DNA from 4 places in the Peribacillus sp. BM1 genome. Region 1 is predicted to be linked to each of the others. Evidence: riboswitches for the same ligand, from Rfam matches in the RefSeq annotation. Region 1 holds a riboswitch; each other region holds the start of a gene.
What was found. Region 1 has a riboswitch for S-adenosylmethionine ahead of AC1MGI_RS02610 (O-acetylhomoserine aminocarboxypropyltransferase/cysteine synthase family protein). Riboswitches for the same ligand answer to the same signal wherever they lie in the genome.

Region 1 (7,911 bases):
AACATACATGGGTCTTGTTGAAGTGGGAGTTGGTTTAATTCCAGGCGGCGGTGGAGCGAAGGAACTGTATTATAAGACGGTAAAGAGTTTACCAAAAGGTGTGGAAGTTGATTTACAGAAAGTCGTAAATAAAGTATTTGAAATGGTGGCGACGGCAAAGGTTTCCTCTTCAGGAGAAGAAGCACATGAAAATAATTTCTTGAATGTCACAGATGGAATTAGTGTGAATCCAGATCACTTAATTTATGATGCGAAGCAAGTTGTTCTTGCATTACATGAACAAGGCTATATGGCACCAATAAAGGAAAAAATTCCAGTGGTCGGCGAATCGGGATATGCAACCCTTCTGCTAGGAGCTGAGTCGATGCGTCTAACAGGATATATCTCTGAGCATGACATGGTCATTGCGAAAAAGCTTGCCTTTGTTCTTGCAGGTGGGATGGTGCCATTTGGTACAGAAGTGGATGAACAATACTTATTAAACTTAGAAAAAGAAGCATTCCTAAGCTTAATTTCTATACCGAAATCTCAACAGAGAATGCAACATATGCTTCTTAAAGGAAAGCCGCTACGCAACTAATCTTGATAATCGTTCATTTAGCGTTGCGGAATAATGGCTTACATGTATCCCGTATTCACGGAAAGTCAAAACCCCACTGATTGAAGTTTCATTTTACGTAAGGAGGGTCCTCATGAGAGAAGCGGTAATAGTAGCTGGAGCAAGAACGCCAGTTGGGAAAGCGAAAAAAGGCTCTCTTGCAAAAGCACGCCCGGATGACTTAGGTGCTCTTGTTGTAAAAGAGACATTGAAACGTGCTGGCAATTACGAAGGGAACATTGATGATTTAATCATTGGTTGTGCCATGCCAGAAGCTGAACAAGGCTTAAACATGGCGAGAAACATCGGTGCACTGGCCGGCTTGCCCCATTCTGTACCGGCCATTACGATCAATCGCTATTGTTCAAGTGGTTTGAACAGTATTGCTTATGGTGCAGAAAGAATCATGCTCGGGTTTAGCGATACAGTCATTGCCGGTGGAGCAGAATCAATGAGTATGGTGCCGATGATGGGACATGTAACTCGTCCGAATGCGAAGCTCGCCGAAACGGCTCCTGAGTATTATATGGGAATGGGGCATACAGCTGAAGAAGTAGCGAAGAAATTCGGCATCTCTCGTGAAGACCAAGATGCTTTTGCAGTTCGTAGCCATCAAAAAGCTGCAAAAGCAATTGCGGACGGAAAATTTGCTGATGAGATTGTTCCTGTTGACGTGACGATTCATTCTGTTGGTGCAGATTTAAAGCCAGAGTCAAGAAGCTATCAATTTATGACAGACGAAGGTGTACGTGAAGGGACCACGATAGATATTCTAAGCAAATTACGACCAGCCTTTTCAGTAACGGGATCCGTAACAGCGGGTAATGCATCACAAACAAGTGATGGAGCGGCGGCTGTTATGGTCATGGATCGAGAGAAAGCAACTTCATATGGCTTGGTTCCATTAGGGAAATTCCGTTCATTTGCAGTAGCTGGCGTTCCTCCTGAAATCATGGGGATTGGTCCGGTAGCGGCGATACCTAAAGCATTAAAACTAGCGGGGCTTGCGCTCTCAGATATTGGTTTATTTGAATTGAATGAAGCGTTTGCTTCTCAATCGATCCAAATCATCCGTGAGCTTGGTCTAAATGAAGAAATTGTGAACGTAAATGGCGGTGCAATTGCCCTGGGCCATCCACTTGGTTGTACCGGTGCAAAATTAACACTAAGCCTGCTTCATGAAATGAAACGAAAGAATCAGCAATTTGGAGTAGTAACAATGTGTATCGGTGGCGGAATGGGAGCCGCTGGAGTATTTGAATTGATCGGATAATAACTTGTGTGCAGTAGAAAAAAGGGGTCTGACCCCGAAGTCACCTTCCGGAGATAAGGCAATTTAAGTGGAATTTCCAGATTGATTAATTGAGGGGTCTGACCCAATGATCAAATTAGGAGGCACGAGAAGATGGCTAACGAAACTGAAAAGTTAATCAAAGGCGGCGGTTTTTTAGTAGAAGACATTACGTATGATCAGATGTTCACCCCAGAGGATTACACAGACGAGCAAAAAATGATTGCAAAAACAACGGAGGATTTCGTCATTCATAAGGTAGTACCAGAAGTTGAATATTTAGAGAAGCACGAATTCGATCGTTCAGTAAAATTGTTGAAACAAGCCGGTGACCTTGGACTACTAGGAGCGGATGTTCCAGAAGAATACGGTGGACTTGGTCTTGATAAAGTCAGCTCAGCATTAATTGCTGAAAAAATGTCTCGTGCAGGTGGTTTCGGAATTACACACGGTGCGCATGTCGGAATTGGATCTCTGCCAATCGTTCTTTTCGGGAACGAAGATCAAAAACAAAAATATCTGCCATTGCTTGCAACGGGTGAAAAAATTGCCGCTTACGCTTTGACTGAGCCGAGTTCAGGCTCAGATGCTTTAGGAGCAAAAACTGTAGCAAAACTGAATGAAAAAGGAACTCACTACGTATTAAACGGTGAAAAACAATGGATCACCAATTCAGCTTTTGCGGATGTATTTATTGTATATGCAAAAATCGATGGGGAAAAATTCTCAGCATTTATCATTGAGCGTGAATTCACTGGTGTATCTGTCGGTGCTGAAGAGAAGAAAATGGGTATCAAGAGTTCGTCTACACGTACGTTGATCCTAGAAGACGCCGAAGTGCCAGTTGAGAATCTTCTTGGTGAAGCTGGTCGTGGACACGTTATTGCTTTCAATATTTTAAATGTCGGACGTTATAAATTAGGTGTAGGTGTAGTCGGTGGAGCTAAGCGTGCCTTCGAATTGGCCGCTAGCTATACGAACCAACGGCAACAATTTAAAACAGTCATATCTTCTTTTAACTTAACAAAGGAGAAATTGGCGACAATGGCTTCGAGAATTTATGCAGCAGAAAGTTCTGTTTACCGTACAGTTGGTCTTTTTGAACAAAGAATGAGTCAGCTGTCTGATGAAGAGGTAAAAGACGGCAAGGCCGTTGCAGCATCCATTGCCGAATACGCGATTGAATGTTCATTAAATAAATTCTTTGCGACTGAAGTTTTGGATTATGTTGTGGACGAAGGCGTTCAGCTACATGGCGGCTATGGTTTCATGCAAGAATACGAAATTGAACGTGCATACCGTGATTCCAGGATTAATCGTATCTTTGAAGGAACGAATGAAATCAATCGTTTATTGGTACCGGGAACATTCTTGAAAAAAGCGTTAAAAGGCGAGCTGCCTATCCTTCAAAAAGCTCAAACTCTAAAAGAAGAGTTATTGATGATGATGCCTGAGGAACCAGGTGATGAACCATTGGCACAAGAAAAAATGCTAGTAAGAAATGCGAAGAAAATCGCGTTGCTTGCTGCAGGGCTCGCTGCACAAAAATTCGGACCTAAGCTTGAAGAAGAGCAAGAAATTCTAGTGAACATTGCTGATATTGCATCTCTTACTTATGCCGCTGAATCAGTGCTTTTACGTACAGAAAAAGCAATCTCTACAACTGGAATAGAAAAGAACCAGCAAAAAGTTCTTTACACAGAAATCTTCGTTCAAGAAGCGTTCAATGAAATCGAGCAGCATGCAAAAGAAACATTAATTGCTGTAGAAGTCGGTGACCCATTGCGTATCATGCTTTCTTCCCTTCGCAAATTAACTAGACACACGCCAATCAATGTTATTGCCAAAAAACGTGAAGCCTCTGTTAAAGTAATTGCAGCAGGAAAATTTGTGTTATAAAGTGAAACTTCAATGAGTGGGGGGGCTCATCCCCCACTCATTGTTAGTCCCATTCTAGAGTCGCTAATATCTCCGCGCAGCGTAGATAAAGCGACTCTACGAACCCGATTTAATGAATCACAGACAAAGTACGCCGCGTCCTGCGGCAACGTCTGTGTGACCCACATCCTGTGGGCCTCAACTAAACCTTTGAAAACCACAAAGGTAAGTTTCGCTGTATCTCACCAATCGGGCTTTTGCGGGCAGCTATCCCCCACCTAGGCTTCCTCTGAGCCTTAAGGTGGGGGTTTTACTGCCCGTTAATGCAGGATAAATTTAGAAATGAGAAAGGACTCCCGATTCGGACCTAGAGTTTAAGCACCTCCAGTGTTCAGTATTTCTGGGAGTCTTTTTCTATTTTCGTTGCTGAATCTTTTGTGTTGCTATTGAAAAAAGGGTATTCTATCAATAGGTGGTGAGAAAATGTCCTTAACATTTTATTGGTATCCAAAATGCGGAACTTGCCGCAATGCTAAGAAGTGGCTTGATGCACATGAACTTACATACAAAGACATCCACATCGCGGAAAATCCGCCTTCAAGTTCTGAAGTGAAAGAGTTGTTCCATAACAGTGGTCTCGATTTAAAGAAATTCTTCAACACAAGTGGTCAAAAGTATCGTGAATTGGGTTTAAAGGATCGTTTGAAAGAGGCATCTGAACAAGAAATGCTGAAAATTCTGGCTTCTGATGGGATGTTAATAAAACGTCCGATTGTTACAGATGGCAGGAAAGTAACAGTAGGTTTTAAAGAAGAAGAATTTGAGAAGAACTGGATCTGAAGTTTGTACTTCCAAATTGAAAAATCTACTTATATACTATAAGAGAGTTACTACTACATACTTGGAGGGATTTATTAATGACAACACCAAAAGAATTACGTTATTCAGAAGAACATGAATGGGTAAAAACAGAGGGCGAAACGGTTCGTATCGGAATTACACACTTTGCGCAATCGGAGCTTGGTGATATTGTGTTTGTTGAGCTTCCAGAAGTAGGCGACGAAATTAAAGCGGACGAGCCATTCGGTAGCGTTGAATCTGTAAAAACAGTTTCTGAATTATATGCACCGATCAGTGGTAAAGTCGTTGCAGTGAACGAGGATCTAAATGATAGCCCTGAGTTTGTAAACGAGTCTCCTTATGAGAAGGCTTGGATGGTTGTAGTCGAGCCGTCTGACCGCACTGAAATTGAGAAACTAATGACAGCAGAGGCATACGAAGAAATGACTAACGAAGGATAAGATGTTAAATGAGGAAGGCTGTAGCAACGGTCTTCCTTGTTTATTATTCGGGCAACAGGTAGGCTCTAGTATTTTGAGAGAACTCAAGATGGGTGATGATGTTGTTCATGCAGTCTGAGGTTGAAAAAATTCTTATTGTCGAAGGAACTTCTGATAAGCGTCAAGTAAAAAAGATTTTGAACGAAGATGTAGAGATTATCTGTACAAACGGAACAATCTCTTTAGTAAGATTGGATGAACTTGTGGAAGAATTGGAAGACAAGGATGTATATATTCTCGTTGATGCAGATAAATCTGGAGAAAAGCTTCGGAAACAGCTGATGCGTGAAATGCCAAACGCTTCCCATATTTATATAGACAAAATGTATCGTCAAGTAGCGGATGCTCCGCTAAAACATCTTTCAACTATGCTACTTGCAGCCAAAATAGACGTGAAAGTGAAATATTTAGAATAGAGGATGAGTGTTACTGTGCAAGAATGGAATGAAACAGAATTAAATGACGCGATTCCACGGGATAAGACGGTTTGTTTATATTTGTATACCCCGATGTGTGGAACTTGTCAGGTCGCTTCAAAAATGCTTACTGTTGCGTTAGAGCTTTATCCTGAATTAAAAAGCGGTAAGATGAATATGAACTATAGCCCAGCTATTTCGACGCAATATAAAGTAGAAAGTGTTCCTTGCTTGCTGCTTTTTAAAGAAGGACAATTGATTGAAAAAGTTTATGCCTTTCAATCAGTACCGTATCTTTATGCTCTCTTAAAGGAGCTAGAATCATGAAGAATGATTTTCTATACTATGGATTAATGCCCGAATGATGGAGAAGCTTGCTATCCATTATTCGGGTATTTGCTATTCATTTGATGAGAACCGTTTACATATTCATTGCGGATCCTATTAAGGGAATACTCTTTAAGCTTCTATTTCTCGGGAAATAGTGACAAGAAATGTTTTTTGATGAAAGGTTTGTCGAAGGAAAGAGAGTAACGTCTGATCGTGGGGTGAAAAAAGCTGTGAAATAAAAGAAAGATGAGGTTGACTGGCATTATTGCTCATGATATATTTATCACAAGAACAATTTACCGAAAATTAAATTAATTTCTTATCAAGAGTGGTGGAGGAACTGGTCCTATGAAGCCCGGCAACCGGTATGTAATTCATACACGGTGCTAATTCCAGCAGAGTATTAGCTCTGGAAGATAAGGAGAGTTTATAATAAACCTCTTCTTAAAGAAGTGGTTTTTTTGATTCTCATATACCTATCATTGCGGAGCGAATAGGATCGTAAAAATGAAGTATAGGGAGTGGATTTACATGGGAGAAGAAAAAAACAATTATCGCTTTGAGACATTGAGTGTTCATGGAGGCTTAGAGGCAGATCCGGTAACTGGAGCAAGATCATTGCCGATTTACCAAAGTAATGCTTTTGCGTTCAAAAGTACGGAGCATGCTGCTAATTTGTTCGGGTTAAAAGAACCTGGGTACATTTATTCAAGAATTCATAACCCGACAGTTACAACATTTGAGGAAAGAGTGGCCTTATTGGAAGGTGGAATTGGCGCTTTAGCGGTATCGAGCGGAATGGCTGCAATCACTTTAGCCATTTTAAATATTGCTGGTGCGGGGGATGAAATTGTAGCAGCTTCAACTTTATATGGGGGTACATATAATTTATTTGCCAATACACTTCCGAAATATGGGATAAAGGTCCGATTTGTTTCATCTGATGATCCTGAAAATTTCAGAGATGCGATTACTTCACGAACAAGAGCAGTCTTTGCAGAAATAATCGGCAATCCAAGTTTGCGTGTGTTTGATATTGAAGCGGTGGCTGACATTGCACATGAAGCAGGCGTTCCGCTCATTATCGATAACACGTTTGCTACGCCATATCTTTGCAGACCGATTGATTTTGGCGCTGATATTGTCGTTCATTCCGCAACAAAATGGCTGCTTGGAAATGGAACAACGTTGGGCGGGATCATTGTAGACGCAGGGAAATTCGATTATAACTCACCTAACTTCCCAGGCTTTACTGAACCAGATCCAAGCTATGACGGAATCGTTTATGCAGAAGCAGTTGGCCCAGCCGCCTTTATTACCAAAGCACGTGTGCAGCTACTCCGAGATCTTGGACCAGCATTAAGTCCGCAGAGTGCTTTCCAATTCGCAATTGGGCTGGAAACATTGCATGTGAGGATGAAGGAACATATTTTGAATACAAAGATTATCATCGACTATCTGCAAAATCATCCAGCTGTCTCATGGGTCTACTATCCTGGTAATGAAGATCATCCTGATAAGAGCTTGGCTGACAAATATTTGCCAAAAGGAGCAGGTTCCATTGTTACGTTTGGCATTAAAGGTGGCAGAGAAGCAGGTGCGAATCTCATTAACTCGATTCGCTTATGGTCCCATGTAGCCAATGTTGGAGATGCGAAGAGTTTAATCATCCATCCTGCGAGCACGACGCATCAGCAACTTTCAGTCAAAGAACTTGAAAAATCAGGTGTAGCCGAGGATTTGGTACGTTTATCGGTCGGAATTGAGAATGCCCAAGACTTAATCGATGATCTTGAACAAGCGATTGAAAAAGCTACAGGCATTCATTCACTTGCGGTAAAATAATTTTTCCCACACTTAAGCAGTAAGACCCCCATCTCGAGATTCTGAGCATGCTAAAAGAGGATAGGTGGGGGATCAACTGCCCGTAAAGGTCCGATTGGTGAGATAGAGTGAAACTTACCGATGCATGAGCAGAGGTAAAGTTTGGGCCCACAGGATGCGGCGTATTTAGTCTGAGTTCGTTGAGCCTTAGTTCGTACTGTCGATTGATTGAAG
Region 2 (7,911 bases), 1.6 Mb from region 1:
ATAAGGGTTGTAATTAGAAATACTTTAATATCCTTTTTATTCTATCAATTTGATTATGACATTGCCCTTTTTATGTCCTCTTTCTACATAACGATGAGCCTCAGGAATTTCTTCCAGTAGATATTCTCTATCTATAACCGATTTAATCTTACCTATTTCTATAAGCTCTTTTAGAAATGTCAAGTCTTCTTTATAAACCTTTGCAATCCCCTGCCCATCAACTGTTAAATATTTTCCGTCAGGAGCTAACACTTTCTTACAATTTCTTCTTGAGTTTTTTCCAACAGCATCAAAGATGATATCATAAAGCTTTTCATTTTTTGTAAAATCCTCATTAGAGTAATCAATAACATGATCAGCTCCAAGAGACTTTACTAATTCTAAATTTGCTGTACTGCATACCCCGGTAACTTCTGCACCAAAGTACTTTGCAAGCTGTACTGCTGATGTTCCTACAGCCCCTGAGGCACCATAAATTAAAACTTTTCTTCCTTTATCAATGTTTCCTTTTCTAAGAAAATATAAAGCCGTAGTTCCCCCCATAGGAACAGCAGCAGCTTCCTCAAAGGTCATATTGGAGGGTTTTACGGAAATTACTGCATTTTCAGGAAGACAGGTGTACTCAGCATGTGCACCAAGTCTCATCCCAGTTAATGCAAAAACTTGATCACCTTTTTTGAAACGTTTTACGTTCTTACCTATTTGTTCTACTTCTCCTGCTAACTCAACCCCTAAGATGGGTTTTCTTGGTTTTCTAAGCCCCAAGACAATTCGCATGGGGATCCATAACAATAGAGGACTTTTAAATCCTCGAACTCTAATGTCTCCAGATGCAACGGTTGTTGCATAAATTTTAACCAAGACTTCATTCTCGTTAGGAATAGGTTTATTTACTTCTTTTAGCTGAAGTACATCAGGTGATCCATACCTTGTGCATACTATTGCCTTCATAAAAATTCTCCTCCAAATGTATTATACTTTCTTAAAATCGGAAAAATTGTCATCTCCGTTCCAATCACTGATACGACAAGAATTAACTCCAAAAGTGCTCCTAGTGTCACTTGATTGGCATTTTCAGAACCTTTAATCAAGTAATCGGAACTGTTTAGGATAGGATCGTACAACAAAAGGCCAATTACCGCCGAAAGTGTTGCTAATAAAAACAGTACCCCCACAATCTTTGCTGCTTTCTGATTTGAACTCATTTTTATCCCCTTTTTTAATATTCATAAACGATAAGGAAAAACGATCATTGTTTTTCCAAGTTTGTTGTTTCCCCATAAAAGAATACCTCTTCCAATGGTAAGTTAAAGGCTAAAGCAATGCGAAAGGCTAGCTCTAGCGATGGCGAGTAGTTTCCTTTTTCGAGAGCCACGATAGTTTGTCTTGTAACGCCCGCCTTGTCAGCTAATTGCTGTTGGGTCATTTCGTCATGATTAAACCGTAATTTTCGGATGTGATTGCCGACAAGATTTTTACTCATATTAGACTCCTCTCCGATAGTAATATAGCTTAGATAAAGAGCCGACCACATCTGAGATAAATCCCGAAGCAATTAGAATAATAAACATCATCTGTGACCGCTGATCGATAATCAACGATCCCATTGCAATAATAAAACCGATAATAAACAATAAAAAAGAATTCCGGTTTGCTTTCAAGTCAATTAATTTATCCAATTCATCTGCGAATGCTGGTTCTTTTTCTCTTGTTGTAATTCTAAACAAAATGTTAAAAATAATGCTAATTACGATGTGTGCTACTATAGAAACCACTGTTAAGATGAAAACGAAGAAACCCCAATAGCGAAAGGTTTCGGGCGAGTCTAGCCCCCCTTCTGGATACTGTGGATACATATACAAGCAGAAGGACATAAAAATGAAAATAGAGCTGATTAATGATACGATGCTTTTCTTTTCTTGATAGGTCATGATTACATACCCCCTTTAAGATTAATATTAAAATTAAGTAAGTTCTGTTTTACATATTGTATTGTATGCTAAACATTATGTAAGGTTGACTATACATGAAATAAAATTTATTAAATAAATAATGAGCGAGTATAAATGAAGATCCAACTGGTTAGGAAAACTTAAGAGCGAAATAAGACATAAATGATTTTCTGAACTTCATAGCATCAAAAAAAAGCAATGCTAAAAGCAGCAATGCTTTTTTAAAAAATAAGTATAAAATTTTCTGTTTCATAATTCTAGTGTTCCAATTATTTTGATGAATAGATCTGTCCTATAATACTACTGATTTCCGTTACATGCGGACGCATTCGGCGGGGTGAGCGATAAGCCTCCTGAAAAGTGTAAAAGTCGAGACCCCCAAAGAGTTGTTTACAAAGGAACTAAGGCTAAGTGCACCACATCGTGTGGCAACGCCTTCGTGACCAACATCCTGTTGTTCTATTCTATCTATTTATCCAAGCGATTTAGATTTCCCTTGTTCAACTAAACTGCTGCGTTAGTTTAAGAAGAATAAGCTACCCAAGGCAGCCTATCCATTTTATTACAAAGCAACAGTATGGTGTATGCAGCATTTTAATAAAGTTTAATTAAAATAAAATCACAAACCCTGATTTATCAGCAAACACAAAAAACTCCATTTTGAACAAAAATTGATCAAAATGGAGTTAATCTTTCTAACCAAGTATAAGATTTTTATAAAAAGGTTTGATCATATTCTACTTGTGTTGCTCAACAATCTCGCCTGATTGTGGAAGAATATAAGTACATATTTTGTTAGACTAATGCTCCCCTTTAGCTTAATAAGAATTAAACAACCTTATTATTTTTTAGAGGACTTTATCATCAATTAACAGTAAGGATAACTTAAAGTTTCTACCCCCATCTTTTCTAGGTTTTAGGTTTAAGATCTTTCCTTTTTAGAAATTTAGACATCTGTGGACTTTTGCTGAGTGAAGAAAAATATGAAAATGATAATGGGGAGCGCTATTAAAAATGTATTGTTTCTAGAAGTTTTTACTGTAGGAATATCTGTTAATGACATTTTACTCATTCCCTTTTATATTAGTTAATAATTCTGGTGGAACGATATAATGCTGCGTTACTATTTTATTAAAAAAGTTATAATCTTCAATTGGCAGTGCTGGAAGAACTTCAGGATAACCGAAAATAGGACCTGAAACATTAATTGAAAAATCACCAGACGAAACAAATGTGCCAGTCACGTGTATTACATCATTGATTAATAATATAGCTATAATGATGTCCAGTATATCGATAAAAAGGTTTCCTTCTTGCGAGTGGTCCTTCCCTTCTAAACGATGCCCTCCAAAAAGAGGACCACCTAACGAGAGACTAAATCTGCCTGGTCTTACAAACACGCCAATGATTGTGATTTGCCCGGTTAATAATAGGATTGCTGAAGTAATTTCGATACTACGTTGAAAGGAGTGAATTACTTTTTTATTTGTATCAAACTCACAGGTCTCATTCAATATCCTCACTCCCTATGTAGGCATTATATTCAGATAAACTAACAAACGTCACTTAATTGATTTTTTATATTGTTTATTACTGAACGTATTGATTCTTCAATTTCTTTATATCAATTAACATATTTAATACCTCCGTAATTAAGTCCTTCCATTTTGAATTGTAAAAATAATGATATGCTTTTAATTGACAATAAATGAAAAGTATAGTAAATTCATAATTAACTTAATAATCAATTTTTCTTATCAAGAGAGGTCGAGGGACTGGCCCTGTGACGCCTCAGCAACCAGCAATCGTAAAATATTGCCAAGGTGCTAATTCCATCAAGCTATTTGGCTTGGTAGATAAGAAGAGACTGCATACTTATGCGATTCTAAAGTCTTCTTCTTATAGAAGACTTTTTTCTATGGAAAAGGGGCGGGGCTTTGCAAAATCAGCTATGCACCGCCACCTTCATAAGGTGATACAATTTTTAGAACCTGAACTTTTTTCATCGCCTGATTTTTAGAGCAGACGCTCATTGATGTTTTTATATTCTAAAAAAGGGAGCCGTGAACGATAGTGAAAATTGATACACAACTAGCTCAATTAGGGAATCGAAGTGAATCTGCAACTGGTGCAATAAGTCCTCCTGTATATTTCTCAACTGCTTATCGCCATGATGGAATTGGTCAATCAACTGGATATGATTATTCTCGGTCAGGAAACCCAACTCGAAAGCTGCTTGAACAAGCGATAGCTAAACTTGAAGGTGGCGATCAAGGTTTTGCTTGTAGTTCTGGAATGGCTGCCATTTTCACAGTCCTTTCCCTTTTCCAATCTGGAGATGAATGGATTGTCAGCCGTGATTTATACGGCGGTACTTACCGTTTGCTCGAGAAAGATTTTAAAAAATGGGGGTTAACATGTACATATGTTGATACAAGTAATGTAAAAGAGATTGAAAACAGTATTACCCCTCAAACAAAAGCGATTTTTCTAGAAACACCTACAAACCCGCTTATGCAGGAAACGGATATTGATGCGGTGTCAGCCATAGCCAAACAATACGGAGTCCTATTAATCGTCGATAATACGTTCTATACGCCTCTTCTTCAAAAACCGATTGTAAGCGGCGCCGATATTGTGATTCATAGTGCGACGAAGTATTTAGGCGGACATAATGATGTGCTTGCTGGACTCATTATATCAAAAGGGAAAGATCTGTCTGAAGCTCTAGCACATCACCATAATAGTGCAGGTGCGGTACTAAGTCCATTCGATTCATGGTTGTTAATGCGTGGAATGAAGACACTTGCTTTACGAATGGAAAGACATCAAGAAAACGCACGGAAACTTGCAGATTATCTTTCTAGCCATGAATCCATTACAGATGTTCTCTATCCGGGAAAAGGCGGAATGCTTTCTTTCCGATTAAGCGATGAACAATATGTAAATTCATTTTTACAAGGCTTAAACCTTGTCTCATTTGCTGAAAGTCTTGGCGGGACCGAAAGCTTTATTACCTACCCTGCCACACAAACACATGGAGATATCCCTGAAGAAATAAGAATCGCAAACGGTATTTGTAATCGGCTGCTCCGATTCTCTGTAGGAATTGAAGCAGCCGAAGATATCATCCAAGACCTAGAACAAGCATTTGCTAAAATGAAAAAGGAGGTATCAGCATGACAGCAGATCATTTCAGCTTTGAAACATTGCTTCTTCATAATAACTATAAATATGATTCAACAAACGGGGCAGTAAGCGTGCCGATTCAACATGCTTCCACTTTCCATCAATTTGATTGTGACCAGTTTGGGAAATATGATTACAGCAGAAGCGCGAATCCAACTCGCGAAGCGTTGGAAGAGATTATTGCTGGACTTGAAGATGGTACAAATGGATTTGCCTTCGCATCAGGAATGGCGGCAATTTCTACTGCCTTCATGCTCCTGTCAGCGGGTGATCATGTGATTGTATCTGAAGACGTATATGGTGGAACATTTCGGATGGTCACACAAGTACTTTCCCGCTTCAATATTGAACATAGCTTTGTTGATATGACGGACTTAGAAAGTGTGAAGTCAGCCATTCAACCTAATACGAAAGCCATTTATATAGAAACACCTTCTAACCCTCTTTTGAAGGTGTCTGATATTCATGGAATCTGTTGTATTGCAAAAGAAATTGGTGCGTTAACATATGTTGATAATACATTTTTAACACCAGCACTACAAAAGCCACTAACATTGGGAGCAGATATTGTCCTTCATAGCGCGACTAAATTCCTATCCGGACATAGCGATGTCGTGGCCGGTCTTGCCGTCGTACGTGATCCAGAATTAGCAAAAAAACTTGGATTTCTGCAAAATTCATTCGGAGCCGTTCTCGGTGTTCAGGATGCATGGCTTGTGATGCGCGGCCTGAAAACATTGCATGTCCGAATGGAGCATTCTGTACAATCTGCTCAAAAAATCGCGGCATTCTTGGAATCACATCCACTTGTAAAAAAAGTTCATTATCCAGGACTTAACAGCCATCCACAATTTGCTTTGCAACAGCAACAAGCGAAGTCAGCTGGCGCAGTATTTTCTTTTGAATTAGAAAATGAAGATGTCCTACGCTCCTTTGTTTCTAACGTTACTCTACCAGTTTTTGCTGTAAGCCTTGGTGCTGTCGAAACGATTTTATCTTATCCAGCGAAGATGTCACATGCAGCAATGCCTGATGAAGAACGTGAAAAACGTGGCATCACAAAAAGCCTGCTTCGTCTATCAGCAGGCCTTGAAAACCCAGATGATTTGATTAAAGATTTCACAAAAGCCTTGGAAAAAAGTAAACTAGTGCTTACTGTTTAACATGATTAAAACGCAAAGGTTCTGACTCCCACAGCTACTATAGATTGTTTATTTCACGTGTAAATGACACAATAAACGGTGTATAGAGTGTGGAGTCAGACTCTTTTTCAAACAACCTCATTTTTAATCCTTTATTCCCTTAAATCGCAATAAGTCTCCAAATATTATCTCATCTGACAATCCTAATTCATCATGAACAGTTTTTTGATATGGTTCACATGCAGCATTATCTAACTGTTCCCCCGATGATTTATTAAAACAAACCCCATCTTGGAAAATATACGTATCATTCACGAAACCACCATCTCTAAAAATCACGGGATGGCTTGCTTTCCTTGTGAATAAGTTGTGACCGAACGATATGGTATCTTCTGCTTTCATGCCTAATAAATGTAAAAGTGTTGGCCGGATGTCGATTTCTCCGCCCGGAACAGAAATAGTCTCCCCGCCCTCACCAGGGATATGGATAATCACTGGTACTTGGCGGTAATGAATATGATTAATTGGCGAATACGTATCACCTAGCATTTGACTTAATGCCACTTCATATTTTTTTGAAATTCCGTAATGATCTCCATACAACACAAAGATTGTGTCTTCATACATCCCATTATCTTTAAGCGTTTGAAACAACCGCTTGATTGCTTCATCCTGATAACGAACTGTTGTCACATACCGATTTACGACACCTTCGTCGGTATTTCCCATCGCGATCAGTTGGTCATTTTCATCCAGCAAAAATGGAAAGTGATTCGTCAATGTAATTAATTTTGCAAGATACGGTTCAGGCATTGTTTTCATGAGCTCCACAGATTGTTCAAAAAAAGGAATATCTTTAATACCATAATTCACCGAATTCTCATCGGTTACCTGATAATCTTGTTTGGAGAAGAAACGATCGTAGCCAAGGTTTTCATACATCTTTTCTCGATTCCAAAAGGACGGGTCATTGCCATGAAAGGAGGCGGAATAATACTGACCATTCTCTTTCAATAGATGTTGTAGGCTAGTAAACGTATTCCCAGGTCGTCTGACGAAAACAGATCCTCCAGACAGCGGGTATAAACTTGTATCAATCATAAACTCAGAATCGGATGTTTTCCCTTGAGCAGTCTGGTCATAAATTTGATTGAAATAAAAGCTTTCTTTTATCAAATCATTCAAAAATGGTGTAATTTCTCGACCATTCACTTTTTGATTGATTACAAAGTTTTGTGTGGATTCCATACTGATTAACACAATATTCTTTCCTTTTGCCAGTCCAAAGAAATCTGTTGTATCTTCCTGTTTACTCGCCATATATTCTTCGATTTTCGCAGTATCAACATGTGTAGCCACTGCACGATCAATAGTAGGACGAAGCCCCATTATAATGTCATAAAGATGATAATTGTAAGGACCGATGCTTTTAACCATCTGTTCTCTATTATACGAGGCAGAAAAAAGATAAGGAGACTGGCTCCACCCGAGACCTACAAGTAAAAGAAGTAATAATGTACTGAAGCCAATAAATCGTTTTTTGAAACGGACACTTATTTCTTTGGATTGAACGATGGTTTTTTTTGAAAACCAGGCAATGATTAATACATCTGCAAATAAGAGTAAAT
Region 3 (7,911 bases), 180 kb from region 1:
CTCCTATTGCCTCTTTTTAGTATGTTACAAAAAGAAAAAAACATTCAATATGCATCTCACATTTCGCAACCTTACTAACGAAAAAATAGAAGTTTTTTATCATTATGTCGAATCCTTTATGTTGCATAAAAGGGGGCAACATGATGAATATACATTCAGGCTACTACCATTCTGTGCATGTAGGAGTATCAGATAACTCGTTAAGTGGATCCCAGTTCTCAACTGAGAGGTTCAAATTATGGTTAAAAGATAACAGAAGAGAATTCCGTGTATTTATAAATATAGAATATAATAATGAAAAAGACCGAATCATTAAAATGACCTTTAAGGAGACATCTCATTAATAATCCAATTACTTAAACCTTGCTTTTGAAAAGTAAATGCTTCCATTTTCCCTGTTAGCACAAGAAGGAAATGTTTGCTCCCCTTATCACGCTATATCACCTGTTAGTTGAAGGAAAAAGTCGTCATTCGTAGCTGGATTATCTCGTTTTAGTTAAATACGCATTTTTCAATTTAGGTAATATTGTTTTTAATTCAATTAAGTCATCTATTACCAAATCAGCCTGAGAAAGTTCATCTTCTTGTGCAAAATCAAAATTACATCCAATTGCAATTAAACCATTATCTTTAGCTGCATTTATATCAGATAGACGGTCTCCGACTACTGCTGCCTTTTTAATATCATATTTTTTTATAATTTTTTTAACTAAATCTCCTTTATTAAGCGTTTGTATTTGTTGGATACTAAATGTTTCAGTAACCCAATTATCTAAATTATAATAACTCACAATTGTTTTTAAATATTCCGTTAAACCATTACTCGCTATGTAAATTGAACAATTATTCTCTTTTAAATAACTGAAAACTTCCTTTACATTAGGATATAAAGCCCCTTTTCCGTTTCTTATGTTTTCAACTAATCTTTCCAGAAAATAAGCATCAGTTTGTTCTCTTACTTCATTGGAGTGATTAGGCAACAAAGCTTCCCATACTTTTGGTAAAGGTACACCCATAATCTCGCGGTATTTATCAATAGGGGTTACTGTATCCCATTTATTTAATGACCGTAAATGATTAAATGTATCATCAAGTGATAATTCCAAGATTTTATCTGTTTGAAATAGCGTTCCATCCATATCAAAGATTAGTGATTCAGACATTATTTCCCTCTCCCTTTTTAAACTTTTTATTAAAAATTTACCAAAATAAAAGAATAAGCAATTATTGTTCTCCAAACAGGTAGTTAATGATTGGGATTATCGTCCCTTTTCCCCATTCACTTCGTTTGTGCAACTCTCACCAAGTACGGTGGACTTGAGATCTTATTTTATAAATCAGATTAATTTATGACCTAACAAGTGCTTGTTCAGGTAATACTTTCCCAAGAACTTGATAAAAATAAGTATTTGGCCATTGAATATCACAAATTTCCTCCCAAGATGCTTCGACAATGAGAACATTTGGATTAGGTCTGTCAATGATTTGAATATGAGAAGGAATATTTTCTACAGCCACATCTCCTGCCAGTGCCCAATAAATCTTGGATACCTTCACACTTAATCCATTTTGTTCATCTAAGAAAATAGGCGAAAAACTATGTTTATTTATATACACTAAATCTTCGATAATGGCACTTGCGGTTGGAAGCATTCCCGCTCCAGGCCCTTGGAGGCTAATGTTTCCTACAATATCTCCATCAATGGAGACTGCATTTTGCACGCCTTCGATTTGATAAAATGGATGTGTTTCATTGACCAGTACAGGTTTGACTGAGCATACGATCCCTTTTTCTGTCTTTTCCATAGAAGCTACATGTTTAAATCGATACCCCAATGCTGAAAAAAGCTCAATTTGCTCAGGTGTGATTGATTGAATCCCTTGTCGAACGGATTCCTCCCAATTAGGGATCTCTCCAAAAGCTAGTTCACTTAAAATCACCGCTTTGTAAAAGGCATCGTATCCTTCAACATCATTTGTCGGATCAGCTTCTGCATAACCTTTTTCTTGTGCTAGTTTTAACGCTGTTTCAAATGGACAGCCGTCTTCTCGCATCTTTGTCAAAATAAAATTCGAAGTCCCATTAAGAATACCTTGCACTTTTTGGATATTATTTACGTTTAACAATTGTCGTAGAGTTTGGATAATCGGAATTCCACCTGCGACTGTTGCCTCAAATCCTAAAGTAACCCCTTTTTCCTTGGCTATCTGTTTTAATTGAGTTCCATGATAAGCAAACATTTCTTTGTTTGCTGTTATAACATGACATCCTCTGTTCATCGCTTGCTGCAAGTACGTAAAGCTAGGCTCTTGACCAACGATCGCATCAATGACAACATCTAGCTGCTCAAGTGTAATAATCTTGTTAAAATCATCGGTTAACAGAACATCAGAATCTAGTGTATGATGTTTTTCTATATTTTTAACAAGTATGGCAACCACTTTTACCTCTTTCCTAAAAATACGCTTAAGCTTTTCCTGATGTGTTTGAATCGTTTTATAAACCCCCTTCCCCACTGTACCGTAACCTAATAATGCAATATGTAAAGCTGTCATGTATATCTCCCCCTTGTCCTATTTATCGATGACTTTAATTGAACATCAAAAAACTCCCCACTGCATATGGACAGAAGGGGAGTTTGAATGTTTATATTCAAGATTTATCCACCCTCTTATCTACGGAATGGTTACCATTCCTCTGAATTTGGCACCGGGCATGATATGCTGGTTGCCGAGGCTTCGCAGGGTCAGTCCCTCCGCCTCTCTTGATAAGAAAAGTTAAAATTATTAAACTATTTATAATAATATAGTACTTTAAACATTTATCGTCAATAGCGTAAAATGAAACTTCAGAAAAAACAATGAATATGAAAAGGGTGAAATCAACGCAATTTCACCCTCTATATGTACTGTTCATGACATTAATTGTATTCTAAACGGAATTCGTTACTCTAAAGCCTACTTGTTTAATTGGTTGAATTCAATGACACCAACTGATAGGTGATTTCAGTTTGGTTGTTTGTCCAAGAAACTTTTTGAATGATGGCTATCCCATTCGTTTCACTTTCGATCGTTTTGCGAACTTCAATTGGAATATCAATTGGGTATAGGCGATAGCCGTCTTTCGTTAAACGGAAAAGATTTTCTTCCTCTCTGCTTTCACGGCCTTTTGTCACGATCATCGTGTTTAACTCCATTGGCATTCCCAAAGCATAAACCTCCCTTCCTTTACTTACTTTTTAGCACATTGCTTTCTCGTTTGGTTTTTCATCCACTGTGTTAGATCACAAACGACTTTTCGGTTGATATTCGGCGGGAAATAGTGGGTAAATTCGTCAAAATACCAACTCCAAACAGGCTTGTCTTTTTCCTTCAATATTTTCTCCAGCCTGTAGGCGTGTTCAATGGACACGTTATTGTCTTTTTCACCGTGAATAATCAGAACTGGTGCAACAAGTTCATCTACTGCAAACAGTGGTGTGCGGTATTTATATTCGTTTGGAACTTTACTCGGCGTACCACCAATAACACGCTTCATCATGCGACGTAGGTCTACACGTTCCACATAAGTTAGAAACATATCAGACACTCCGCCCCATGTGACAACGGAGGCAGCTGATTTACAATAAATTGCCGTCCAAAGGGCCATAATTCCTCCTCGTGAAAACCCGAAAATATGGATATTCTCGGGTTTCACACGTTTGTGCTGTTCGAGTAATGTAAAGCCACTAATCCCATCAGCACGGTCTTCGCCTGCAAAATCTTCATCCCCTTCTCCGCCTTGATTCCCCCGATAATACGGTGCAAACACAATGAAGCCTTCTGCTGCAAATTGCACAATACGACTCGGGCGTACTTTGCCGACATTTTTAATGCCTCCTCGTAAATATAAGAAACCATCATACATTTGATCATCATCTGGCTCAGCAAGAAGCCCCTTCACCTTCAAGCCTTGTGAAAGATACGTTACGATAAACAGACGAATATTCGGATGCGGTGATGGAAACCGCTGCTTCGTTATAATTGTGCCATCCTCCATCATACATCCCCCTTTCATAAAACTCATTTCTCCTTATTGTAAATCAACTCCCCCATTTTATCCTGCATTAACAGGTAGTATATAGACTTTTTTAAGAGATAGTAAGGTAACCTACCTTTTTACATAAATAGGAAAAATGTTAGTTAAGATTAACTGTCGGTAAAAGCCCGATTGGTGTGATACAGTGAAACTTACCGATGCGTAAGTAAAGGTTTAGTTCCACAACATGGGGAGCAAACAGACGAAGACATGAGGACGCAGTGTACTTAGTATGTAATTCATTGATTCGGGTTCGTACTGTCGCTTTATCGAAGCGGAGTGAAGCTTCCTTCCAAAAGTGTTCTTCATTCCATCTTTCAGGTTTTTGAAAGCATAATCTCCTTTTTGATTAAATAAATCAAAAAGGAGATTATGACAAAAGAGGTTCGTTCCTTTAAAAGTTAATCTTCTTTTTTGGGGATGCTCCCTCTATTCACGCAGCCATGCGTTTGCAAGCATTATAGCCCCTTTTGCTGCTTCTGTGTCTGCGAATTCGTTAAGCATCACAAAGTCATGAATGATACCCTGGAAGCGTACTGCAGTTACCTTTACACCAGCTTCGCGAAGTTTATTGGCGTATGCCTCTCCTTCATCGCGCAAAACGTCGGCTTCTGCCGTGATAACTAAAGCTTCAGGAAGTCCCTTTAATTGTTCTGTTGTTGCCCGAAGTGGAGATGCCGTTATTTCTGCTCTCTGTTGTGGATCGGAAGTATACTGGTCCCAGAACCATTGCATTCCATCCCTACGCAGAAAATATCCGGTAGCAAATTGTTTGTATGAATCTGTATCAAATGAAGCATCCGTTACAGGATAGAAAAGTAATTGCTTGCCAATAGCTGGGCCTTTTCGTTCTTTGGCCATTAGTGTAATAGCTGCCGACATATTTCCTCCAACACTGTCACCTGCTACTGTAATATTACTTGAATCCATCCCGTAATTATCGCCTTCTTTAGCAATCCATTCCAAAGCCGTATAGACCTCTTCTATAGCAATCGGATATTTAGCTTCTGGCGAGAGACTGTAATTAGTGAACACGACCGCTGATTGTGATCCAACAACAAGTTCCCGAACTAAACGATCATGTGTATGTGCGTTTCCGAAAACCCAGCCTGCACCATGCGTATATAAAATGACAGGGAGATTTTCTGGGGCATCTTCAGGGCGCAATATTTTAATGGATACAGGTCCAGTTGTTTCTCCCTCAATGACAAGCTCTTCTACTTCAACCGGCTGCTTTTTAACCTCTCCGGACTGTACTTCATCTACTGTTTCCCTGCCCTTCTCTGGACCAAGATCAAACAGGTACGGCGGGTTAGCCGTGTCCTCTACGAATTTTTGTGCAGCAGGCTCCAATACAACTTTTCTATTTTGATTTTGTGTCATCTTTAACTCCTCCTAAAGTTTTATTCGTTTTCATTTTATGTTTCGCTAAATTTCACTGCATATAACATGCCCAGAACGACCTTCATGTAAGGTCGGCCAAAACTCGGCGAATTCGTTACAAGCGACAACAAAATACTCATATGCAACGTCTTACCACCATTTAGTCTAACAGTCACAACACCTCGATCCGTACTAAAACCATAAAACTTCGAACCGATCAGACTCTCAATTCCGAAGGTTAGCAAACCTGTGCTAAAGAAAGTATCACTATCCCTGATACAGTTAGCAAAGAAGGAGAGAGATAGGTATAAACAATCGAATATCCACCAAGCAAGAAAAAGGTGATTGATAATCCAAGTGCCACTTCGCGCTTCTTAAAAAGAGCCAGCTGTTGAACAGGAGGTACAGGTTTCTCCTCATCTCTACCCAAAATAGAAGGATATATAACCACCATCGTAATGAATCTAGGCAGAGCGATTCCTCCAAATGCATCTGCCATCTTCCAAAAGATACCGATAATTAATCAAGATTTTTAAGGTGTGAAAGTTGAGTGTATAATAATGAAAATCGTACTAGATCGTTGTTAATGATGACAGTTATTCGTTTTCCTAAAGCACCCATGAATTTCAACCAAATGTGAAGAACCATAAATTCCACTTCATTTATGTCCGAAAGCTGACCATAAATCAAAAGGTTTGATGTGAAAAAGAGACTGATTGTACGTATCTATCGGCGAAAAGCAACACTTACAACCTGCCTCTCTACTACTTTCTAATGAAAGTACGCGCACAGTTATTATTCCAAAAAAACGTAAATAAGAACAATACGATTCGTTTTCAGTCGAACCGTTACTCCTTTCCGATGGGAACTTATGGATCGCAATTATGCTGGTTTTATGAAGTGGCGCGATCCTTTTTTCTCTCTCTTATAGGCATTCACACATTTTTCACTTCTGCATACGTTATTCTAGGTGAATGACCTACGAATTAGGAGGAATGGAAGATGAAACATTGGGTAAAAGCAGGATTCATGATTACATTGGCCTGTTTATTAATCCTCGCTCTTAGTGCATGTGGCAAGGAAGATCTGACAAAGGTGCGTGTCGCAGAGGTGACTCGATCGATTTTCTATGCACCGCAATATGTAGCGATTGAAAAGGGCTTTTTTGAAGAAGAAGGACTAAGCATCGACTTAAAAACGACAGCTGGCGGCGATAAAACGATGACTGCTTTATTATCGGATGGCGCGGATGTTGCCCTTGTCGGGTCTGAAACATCAATTTACGTGAACGCTCAAGGTGCAAATGATCCAATTGTTAATTTTGCCCAACTTACCCAGACCGATGGAACGTTCCTCGTTTCCCGTGAGAAAATCGATGACTTTTCTTGGGATATGCTAAAAGGGTCTACCTTCCTTGGTCAGCGTAAAGGTGGCATGCCGCAAATGGCTGGTGAGTTTGTACTCAAGAAGCATGGCATCGACCCTCACAATGATCTGACACTTATCCAGAACATTGATTTTGCCAATGTTGCTACAGCCTTCGCTTCAGGTACAGGTGATTATGTACAACTATTTGAACCGACTGCCAGCCTGTTTGAAAAAGAAGGAAAAGGCCATATTGTCGCTTCATTCGGAACAGAATCAGGGCATATTCCTTACACAACATTCATGACCAAAGCGAGTTATATAGAAGAGAAGGGCGAAACGGTCGAGAAGTTCACCCGTGCTGTAAAAAAAGCACAAGATTGGGTGCAGGAACATAGCAGCCAAGAAGTAGCCGAAGTAATTCAACCGTATTTTGAAGACACAGATCTTACATTAATTGAAACCGTTGTGGATCGTTATAAAGCACAAGGCTCCTATGCAACAGACCCGATTTTAGATGAAGTAGAATGGGATAACTTGCAGAACATTATGGATGCAGCGGGTGAGCTTCCAAGTAGATTAGCTTATGAAGACTTAGTGAACACATCATTTGCCGAAAAGGTATCGAAGTAATCATGGACTTTCTAACGATTAATCGTGTTGATCATACGTACTTTTCGAAACAAACGGCAACACAGGCACTACAAAATATTCATTTATCGATCGAGAAAGGGGAGTTTATCTCCTTTCTTGGCCCAAGTGGCTGTGGGAAAACAACCCTGTTATCTATTATTGCTGGTCTATTTCCACCAACAGCTGGCACCGTTTTGCTGGAAGGGCAGCCCGTGCTTTCACGGGATGAGCTTCAAATAGGCTATATGCTACAGCAAGATTACTTATTTCCGTGGAAAACGATTGGGCAAAACGTAACACTGGGGTTAAAGTTATTGAAACATGATAAAGAAACTTCTCTGTCAACAGCGATGAAGTTGCTTCAAGATGTCGGCTTACCTAATGTAGAACATCAATATCCAAGGGAGTTGTCAGGTGGAATGAGACAGCGGGCAGCGCTAGCAAGAACACTC
Region 4 (7,911 bases), 1.7 Mb from region 1:
TGCGTTGAAGATATTTAGTGGACTAGTGAAGGAATTTGGCGAATTGTTGGAGAAGTAATATTTTAAAAGAGGCTAATCTCTAAAGGTCTAATCCTTTACTGAGATAGCCTTTTTTAAAATCAATAAATCATGCTACTTTGACAATCTTTGTGAAAAGCGTACTATTGTAGAAGAACATTAATTAAAAAATTTAAGGAAGATAAAATGAACTCAACGGTAAGCTATATAAAAGAATGGCAAGTAGCATTAGAAAATGAAATCCGCCATTTAAAAAAATACGGAAGTACAAAATATCACGTTTTGAATGGTCATTTGATAGATCAGGTAGATGGATTTACTTATTATTTCGAAACGATTGGATCGCTGAGGATTCCAGTCGGATCATTCGTTCGACTGGAATGGGGAGGAATCAAGCAGGAAGGATTAGTGCTCTCGTCTGAAGGCAAAAGCATCATATTATCTTTTGAAAAAACACTTGGAGATTTGATTTCCGAGGCTTTTCTTTACCATGACCCATGGGAGCTTTTGGAGCAATTAATTGAGCGCTTAGACGAAGTGAAAAAAAGTAAGAAAAAGCGGCTTCGAGTCAAACGGTTGATGGACCCTTCGATGGAGAGCAGGCATCCGATAGATCAGAAACATAGTAATGTTAAGGAGCTTTTTTTACGCTCTAATTTTAATCCAATTACATACGTTTGGGGACCCCCGGGAACTGGAAAAACATATACATTGGCGCGGATTGCAGCGAATCATTATTTAAAAGGAAAAAAACTTTTAGTTCTGTCTCATAGCAACCAAGCCGTGGATGTACTAATGGCAGAAATCGCTACATTTACAAAAAAGAAAAACCGCTTTAAAGAAGGAGATATTTTAAGGTACAGTTCGCAAACAGGAGAAAGCTTAGCGAGTCATCCTGATATCATCTCAAGTCAGTTGTTAGAAAAGCATGAACCTGATTTAGTTGAAGACAAGGAAAAACTAACTGAAGAGAAGCGGCTCTTAAAACAAGATTTATCAGGTTCATTTAGCAAGCGAGATACAGATCGATTAATTGAATTGGAAAAAACACTTGGCAAAGTTATAGAAAAATTTCGTCGTAAGGAAATGGAGCTTGTCAAAGAAGCTAAAATCGTTGGTAGCACACTGGCAAAAACAGCAAGCGACAGCACACTTTATGAACAGGAATATGATTTAGTCATTCTTGATGAAGCGAGTATGGCTTATGTCCCACAAGTTGCATTTGCTGCATCGTTAGGCAAGAATATCATTGTCTGTGGTGATTTTAAACAATTGCCGCCAATTGCTTCAGCTCGTGATGAATCAGTGAATAAATGGTTAAAAGAAGATATTTTTCATTGTTCAGGAGTTGCGAATGTAGTGAATGAAGGGAAGCTCCATCCACATTTGTTTCTGTTAAAAGAACAACGCAGAATGCATCCAGATATTTCGGCCTTCACGAATAAACATATTTATCATTCCCGAGTTTGTGATCATGAAAGTGTACAAGCAAGCCGTGCAAAAATTGCTAAGAGAAGACCATTTCCTAATCGTGCCTTAATGCTGTTAGAAACGAGTGGAACTGGTGAACATTGTATAGCGGAGCGAACATCGAAATCGAGGATGAATCTTTGGCAGCTGTTCTTGTCGTTCCAACTTCTTCATGAAGCGTATTCAAACGGTGCACGTTCCATCGGATATGTGACACCGTATCGAACTCAATCTCGTCTTATGGATCTATTATTACAAGAAGTATATGCGAAAGAGCTTGAACAAGCTGATATTATTGCAGCAACTGTTCATCGATTTCAGGGAAGTGAACGTGATGTAATGATATTTGACACAGTCGACAGTTATCCTGAAACACGTGCTGGGATGCTTTTGACTGGAAAGAATAGTGAGCGGCTCATTAATGTCGCAATTACGAGAACGAAAGGAAAATTCATCCAAGTAAGCGATACGGACTATATTCGAAAAAACGTTTATAAAGGTAAAACATTACGTAAGCTTGTGGATCATCAAACAACCTTTGGACATACAGTTGCAACCAGGGACATTGGCAAGTGGATTCAAAATCATCATCCTAAGCTTCAGTGGATGCATGCGCGTAAGTTGGATGCTCTAAGTGAGGATATTAAAAAAGCATGTCACTCAATTATCTTGTCTATACCTGATAAAGGAATAGTTACAGAAGATTGGTTGAATATGCTGAATTGTAAACAAAAACATGTTAAAATCACGCTTATTTCCATTCGTCCGCTTCCAGGTTTGGCCGTGCAAGAACAGATTGAAACAAATATTGCTTTTCCATTTGTCATCATTGATAAGCAATATCTCTGGCTAGGAATGCCGCTTGAAGCAGCAAGTAGACTTTCCCCACCTTATGTGGCTGCACGACTTGATTCAGTTGCGGTTGTTGAATATTTTCTTACACAACTACCTAGCGTAGAATAGAAGAAACTATAAGGGGCATATCTCAAAAGGTCTGACCTCGCACTCTAAATCAGTATGTAGTGTATCTATCACTTATCCTATACTGTATTTAGTTGTTGCGGGGTCAGACCTTTCTTTGAGGACATCCCCCTTCTTAATTATCCCAGTATTACAATGTGTGAATAAATATTATTCAAACAATTCCGATGAAAAATATATGATTTAATCTTGACAATCAGTTATTAGAATATTATGATAAAATTAACTTAATACTTCTTATCAAGAGAAGCCGAGGGAATGGCCCGATGAAGCTTCAGCAACCTCTACAACTAGTAGAAAGGTGCTAATTCCTGCAAGCATTGGCTTGTCAGATAAGGGTGACTACGCATAAAGTCCTCTTTCTATCAGGAAAGAGGACTTTATGCGTTTAATATAGATTAAACCCTTTGAATGTAGACCGTACAAAGGATCATAACTAATTTACTAAGAGAGAAGGTCAACAAATGCCCAATGTAGTGATTTTATCTGGAAGCCCTTCAGCAACATCTAGGACTGATGTAGTTTTAAAATTTGTTCAATCGTTGTTAGAAAAGGAGAATATAACGGTAAAGTATATTTCCGTTTTAGATATTTCTGCTGAGGATTTGCTTTATGCACGCTATAATAGCACTGGAATTAAACAAATAGCAAAATCAATCGAGGAAGCGGATGGGGTGATTATTGGTTCACCTGTGTACAAAGCTTCTTATACAGGTATTTTAAAATCTCTAATCGATTTATTACCAGAAAGTGCGTTTAAAGGAATTCCAGTGTTACCGCTAATGGTCGGTGGGAGTAAAGCGCATTTATTAGCAATCGATTTTGCCTTAAAACCGCTTATAACTACTTTAAAAGGAAGAGCCACTCAAGGGACTTATATTATAGATAATCAAATTGATAAAGAAAATAGTTTACAGCCTATTACTGATCAAGATATTCAAACTCGACTTAATAACAATTTAGAGGAGTTTCTCCAAACCATTAAACAAACTAAACCAATAATCGCTTAAGACTACATTTAGCACCAATTTACATCATTAAAAAACGAATGGGTGGTAATGATTATGACAAAAAAAAGAATTTATTTAAATGCATTTGATATGAACTGCGCAGGGCATCAATCCCCTGGGCTTTGGACACATCCAGACGATCAATCATCTACGTACAAAGATGCAGAATACTGGACGCATCTTGCAAAAGTACTGGAAAAAGGGAGATTCGATGCCATATTCCTTGCCGATGTCCTTGGAACATATGATGTATACCAAGGTTCTCGCGATGCAGCAGTTCGTCAGGGTGCTCAAGTTCCAGTCAATGATCCCGCATTTGTTGTTCCGATCATGGCGCAAGTTACAAAGCACTTAGGATTTGGCTTAACTGCGTCGACAAGCTATGAACATCCCTATCTATTTGCTCGACGAATTTCGACATTGGATCATTTAACAAAAGGGAGAATCGGTTGGAATATCGTAACATCTTATTTAAATAGTGCTGCACGCAATCTTGGCTTAGATCAACAAATTAATCATGATAATCGTTACGATATAGCTGATGAATACTTAGATGTTGTCTATAAACTATGGGAAGCTAGTTGGGAAGATGATGCAGTCGTAGTGGATAAGGAAAAAGGGATTTATGCAGATCCAGAAAAAGTTCATGATATCGATCATGATGGTGAATTTTATAAAGTTCCAGGAGCTCACCTATGTGAACCTTCACCACAACGTACTCCTGTAATATTCCAAGCTGGGGCATCACCAAAAGGAACGAAATTTGCAGCAAAGCATGCAGAACTTGTTTTCATTGGTTCAACATCGATGGAACGTACAAAAAACACTGTTACCTCTTTTAGAGAAGAGGCAGTGAAGGCAGGTCGGAAAGCAGATGAAATCAAGATTCTTACATTGATTACGCCAATTGTAGGTGCGACTCAAGAAGAGGCTGAAGCTAAATATTTGGATTATAAAAAGCATGCCAGTTATGAGGGATCACTTGCATTATTCGGTGGCTGGACTGGTGTGGATATGGAAGGGGTGGACCCTAAGGAAAAAATTCAATATGTAAAGAATGATGCCATCCAATCAACATTAAAATCGATGTCCGATTTTACTGTTGAAGAAGTCGCCGAATTTATTGGAGTAGGAGGCATGGGACCTGTTGTTGTTGGTTCGCCTGAACAAGTGGCAAATTCTTTAGAGGAATGGATCGATGTTACAGGAGTGGATGGTTTTAATATTGCTTATGCGGTTACACCTGGTACTTTTGAAGAATTTGTCGAATATGTGATTCCAATTTTACAAGAGCGAGGTTTAGTCAGAAAAGAATACGAAGAAGGAACCTTCCGAAACAACCTATTTGGCAGTGATTATTTGCCGGATCACCATCATGGAAGACAATATCGTAAAAGACTTTTTCCAGCAACTAGTCTGTAACTTGTTAACTAGATATATTGTTGTGGTATTATCGCCGATTCGTGCGAGTCTCTAAATCTAATTTTAGCTATATAATGATCGAATGATAGGCAATCAAATTATTGATTGTCTATTTTTGTGGAGAACACAATCATACTAAAATATTTGGATTAAATCTCTAAGCATACTATGTGCAATTTTATGGATTCTTTTATATGATGGCTGTAAGTAACCAGATAACAAATGATTATAGAAAGAAGTTGAATACATGTCACAATCAAAAAAACAGCTGAGTGAAATTCCTTTATCCGTGCTTGATCTTGCAAACATTACTGAAGGAAGTACACCGGCTGAATCATTTAAACATACACTAGATCTAGCACAGCATGTAGAAAAATGGGGCTTTAATCGTTTTTGGTTAGCGGAACATCATAGTATGCCAGGTATTGCTAGCTCCGCAACATCTGTTGTCATTGGCTATGTTGCAGCTGGAACGTCTACACTCAAGGTAGGATCTGGCGGCATCATGTTACCGAACCATTCTCCACTTGTAATTGCTGAGCAATTCGGTACACTTGAATCTATGTACCCAGGCCGTATTGATTTAGGTCTTGGACGTGCACCTGGTAGTGATCAATTTACAGCTATGGCACTTCGTCGTGATATCAGAAATACCGGCGATGACTTCCCTGAACAACTAGAGCAGCTTCGGACATATTTTGATGCTGAATCTCGCCATAACAGAGTTCGTGCAATCCCTGGTGAAGGCTTAAACGTCCCGATATGGTTACTTGGTTCAAGCGGTTTCAGTGCAAAGCTGGCTGGAAGACTTGGCTTGCCATTTTCATTTGCGAGTCACTTTGCTCCAGAAAATACATTAGCTGCCTTAGAGATATACCGCAGCAACTTCCAGCCATCAGATGTATTATCTGAACCATATGCAATGGTTGGAATTAACGTCTATGCAGCAGACACAGAAACTGAGGCTGCTTATTTAGCCACTTCTTATCAACAGCAATTCTTGAGTCTGATTCGCAATACACCAAATCAGCTTCAGCCTCCAGTAGACTCAATGGATGGCCTTTGGACACCTTATGAAAAAGCATCGATCCAAAGTAAGCTGGATGCCAGTGTAATTGGTGACCCTGAACAAGTTAAAGAAAAGCTACAAGCATTCCTTGATAAAACAGGAGCCGATGAAATGATTATTAACTCAGGCATGTTTCATCATGAGCCTCGACTTCGCTCCTATGAAATCATTGCTGAAATCGCTGATAAAAAACATTCATGAGCGTCTGCTCTAAAACTAAAGCGATGAAAAAAGTTTAGGTTCTCAAATTGTATAACCTGATGAAGGTGGCGATGCGGAGCTGGACTTTCGGATGCTTTCTAAGATTATATAAGTATACCCGCTAAGTAGATTAGCTATATGAGTAAGTCGCGAAGCCCCGTCCCCATGACCTTCATATGAAAAGAGCATAACATACAGCCTCTGAATGAAATTTCAGGGGCTTTTTTTAGATAAGACTTATGAAAATCTTAAAATCTTAAAAAGAACCTGATCAAATATGTATAAAGTACATTTCACAACAAGAATACCTATAAATTGACGAACTCTATCATAGTTGAAAATAATATCTAACAAGCATTTTGAAGCTATTTTTGCTAAAATAAAGTACATCGGAATATAAAAGATCGGAATATGGCTTCTATCTGTTGCTATTTTTATTTCCGACTAATGTATGATCAAATCAAAAAAATGGAGAACAACAATGATTTTACTAATCGATAATTATGATTCTTTTACTTACAATTTATATCAATATATCCTCCAAGCAGGTAAAGAGGTCACAGTCCTTCGTAACAACGAAATTTCGTTGGAAGCGATTAGAGAAATGAACCCTGAATCCATCATTCTCTCACCAGGACCCGGAAATCCTAATGGAGCTGGGATATGTCTAAAGGTTGTAAGGGAATTTCATCAAAGCATACCCATTCTGGGGATTTGTCTCGGGCATCAAATAATTGCCCAAGCATTTGGAGGTCAGGTGGAAAAAGCCGAACAGCCGATGCATGGGAAAACATCGATGATCACCCATGATGGAATAGGGGTCTTTAAAGGAATTCCTGTTTCATTTTTGGTTACCCGCTATCATTCTTTAATTGTCAATGAGTTATCACTTCCTGATTGTATCAAGGTAAGTGCAAGAACGAAAGACAATGTCGTTATGGGACTTCGACACACAAAATATCAAATCGAAGGACTACAGTTCCATCCTGAATCAATATTAACGGAACATGGTCATACGTTAATTGGTAACTTTATTAATGGACGATAAATACGTTATGTAAACGAGGTAAATATCATGAATAATAAAGATGAAGACATCTGTCTGCTATTAGAATTCAATAAAGAAAGCATGTACTTTCAAAATCCAATCAAAATTATTGAAGCACATACAATAGAAGAAGTGTTAACAGCCTTAGAAAATATCCAAAAAGAAGTGAATGCAGGTTTTTACGCAGCCGGGTATCTGTCATACGAAGCAGCTCCTGCGTTTGACTCTGCCTATCAAGTGGCAGAAGGAAATAAAATGCCATTGCTTTGGTTTGGGATTTTTGAAAAATTCGAAAATCAGCAATTAACTGAAACACTAACTGATTTCACTCTTACCGATTGGCAATCCAAGACAACTTATAAAACATATAAGGAATCAATTCAAACGATTAAACAGCAAATTGAAGAGGGCAATACATATCAAGTCAATTATACGCTGAGATTGAATTCCTCATTTATCGGTGATGAGTTTTCCTTTTATCGTCAGTTAGCTAAAGCGCAAAGTTCCAATTATAGTGCTTATTTACATACTGGTAGATATAAAATATTATCTGCTTCACCTGAACTTTTTTTTGATTGGAGACAGGATACCCTGACAACTCGACCGATGAAAGGAACAGTGAAAAGAGGAAATTCCATTGAACAGGATTTGGAACGGCAACAATGGCTACAAGATTCTGAGAAAAATCGTGC

Region 2: linked by a shared signal. The riboswitch ahead of AC1MGI_RS10255 (methionine biosynthesis PLP-dependent protein) and the one ahead of AC1MGI_RS02610 (O-acetylhomoserine aminocarboxypropyltransferase/cysteine synthase family protein) in region 1 are both predicted to bind S-adenosylmethionine.
Region 3: linked by a shared signal. The riboswitch ahead of AC1MGI_RS01610 (homoserine dehydrogenase) and the one ahead of AC1MGI_RS02610 (O-acetylhomoserine aminocarboxypropyltransferase/cysteine synthase family protein) in region 1 are both predicted to bind S-adenosylmethionine.
Region 4: linked by a shared signal. The riboswitch ahead of ssuE (NADPH-dependent FMN reductase) and the one ahead of AC1MGI_RS02610 (O-acetylhomoserine aminocarboxypropyltransferase/cysteine synthase family protein) in region 1 are both predicted to bind S-adenosylmethionine.

Annotation. Positions count from the first base shown of each region.
Region 1 covers NZ_CM155259.1:515,895-523,805, reverse strand. Annotated here, with positions in the region: gene AC1MGI_RS02645 (3-hydroxyacyl-CoA dehydrogenase/enoyl-CoA hydratase family protein) at 1-580, shown strand, start outside; gene AC1MGI_RS02640 (acetyl-CoA C-acetyltransferase) at 693-1,871, shown strand; gene AC1MGI_RS02635 (acyl-CoA dehydrogenase family protein) at 2,004-3,788, shown strand; gene AC1MGI_RS02630 (arsenate reductase family protein) at 4,251-4,607, shown strand; gene gcvH (glycine cleavage system protein GcvH) at 4,685-5,068, shown strand; gene AC1MGI_RS02620 (toprim domain-containing protein) at 5,176-5,523, shown strand; gene AC1MGI_RS02615 (thioredoxin family protein) at 5,539-5,850, shown strand; SAM riboswitch class I at 6,170-6,276, shown strand; gene AC1MGI_RS02610 (O-acetylhomoserine aminocarboxypropyltransferase/cysteine synthase family protein) at 6,385-7,698, shown strand.
Region 2 covers NZ_CM155259.1:2,122,948-2,130,858, reverse strand. Annotated here, with positions in the region: gene AC1MGI_RS10280 (NAD(P)-dependent alcohol dehydrogenase) at 37-951, opposite strand; gene AC1MGI_RS10275 (DUF4386 family protein) at 948-1,205, opposite strand; gene AC1MGI_RS10270 (helix-turn-helix transcriptional regulator) at 1,250-1,483, opposite strand; gene AC1MGI_RS10265 (hypothetical protein) at 1,485-1,931, opposite strand; gene AC1MGI_RS10260 (hypothetical protein) at 3,017-3,475, opposite strand; SAM riboswitch class I at 3,704-3,815, shown strand; gene AC1MGI_RS10255 (methionine biosynthesis PLP-dependent protein) at 4,023-5,135, shown strand; gene metC (cystathionine beta-lyase) at 5,132-6,304, shown strand; gene AC1MGI_RS10245 (LTA synthase family protein) at 6,428-7,911, opposite strand, start outside.
Region 3 covers NZ_CM155259.1:334,022-341,932, forward strand. Annotated here, with positions in the region: gene AC1MGI_RS01600 (DUF3889 domain-containing protein) at 141-344, shown strand; gene AC1MGI_RS01605 (HAD family hydrolase) at 483-1,163, opposite strand; gene AC1MGI_RS01610 (homoserine dehydrogenase) at 1,348-2,556, opposite strand; SAM riboswitch class I at 2,670-2,775, opposite strand; gene AC1MGI_RS01615 (DUF2584 domain-containing protein) at 2,967-3,209, opposite strand; gene AC1MGI_RS01620 (alpha/beta hydrolase family protein) at 3,233-4,039, opposite strand; gene AC1MGI_RS01625 (alpha/beta hydrolase) at 4,508-5,461, opposite strand; gene AC1MGI_RS01630 (hypothetical protein) at 5,700-5,960, opposite strand; gene AC1MGI_RS01635 (ABC transporter substrate-binding protein) at 6,464-7,459, shown strand; gene AC1MGI_RS01640 (ABC transporter ATP-binding protein) at 7,462-7,911, shown strand, end outside.
Region 4 covers NZ_CM155259.1:3,262,114-3,270,024, reverse strand. Annotated here, with positions in the region: gene pepF (oligoendopeptidase F) at 1-58, shown strand, start outside; gene AC1MGI_RS15790 (AAA domain-containing protein) at 205-2,451, shown strand; SAM riboswitch class I at 2,704-2,808, shown strand; gene ssuE (NADPH-dependent FMN reductase) at 2,934-3,479, shown strand; gene AC1MGI_RS15780 (LLM class flavin-dependent oxidoreductase) at 3,534-4,901, shown strand; gene AC1MGI_RS15775 (LLM class flavin-dependent oxidoreductase) at 5,149-6,171, shown strand; gene AC1MGI_RS15770 (anthranilate synthase component II) at 6,653-7,219, shown strand; gene pabB (aminodeoxychorismate synthase component I) at 7,247-7,911, shown strand, end outside.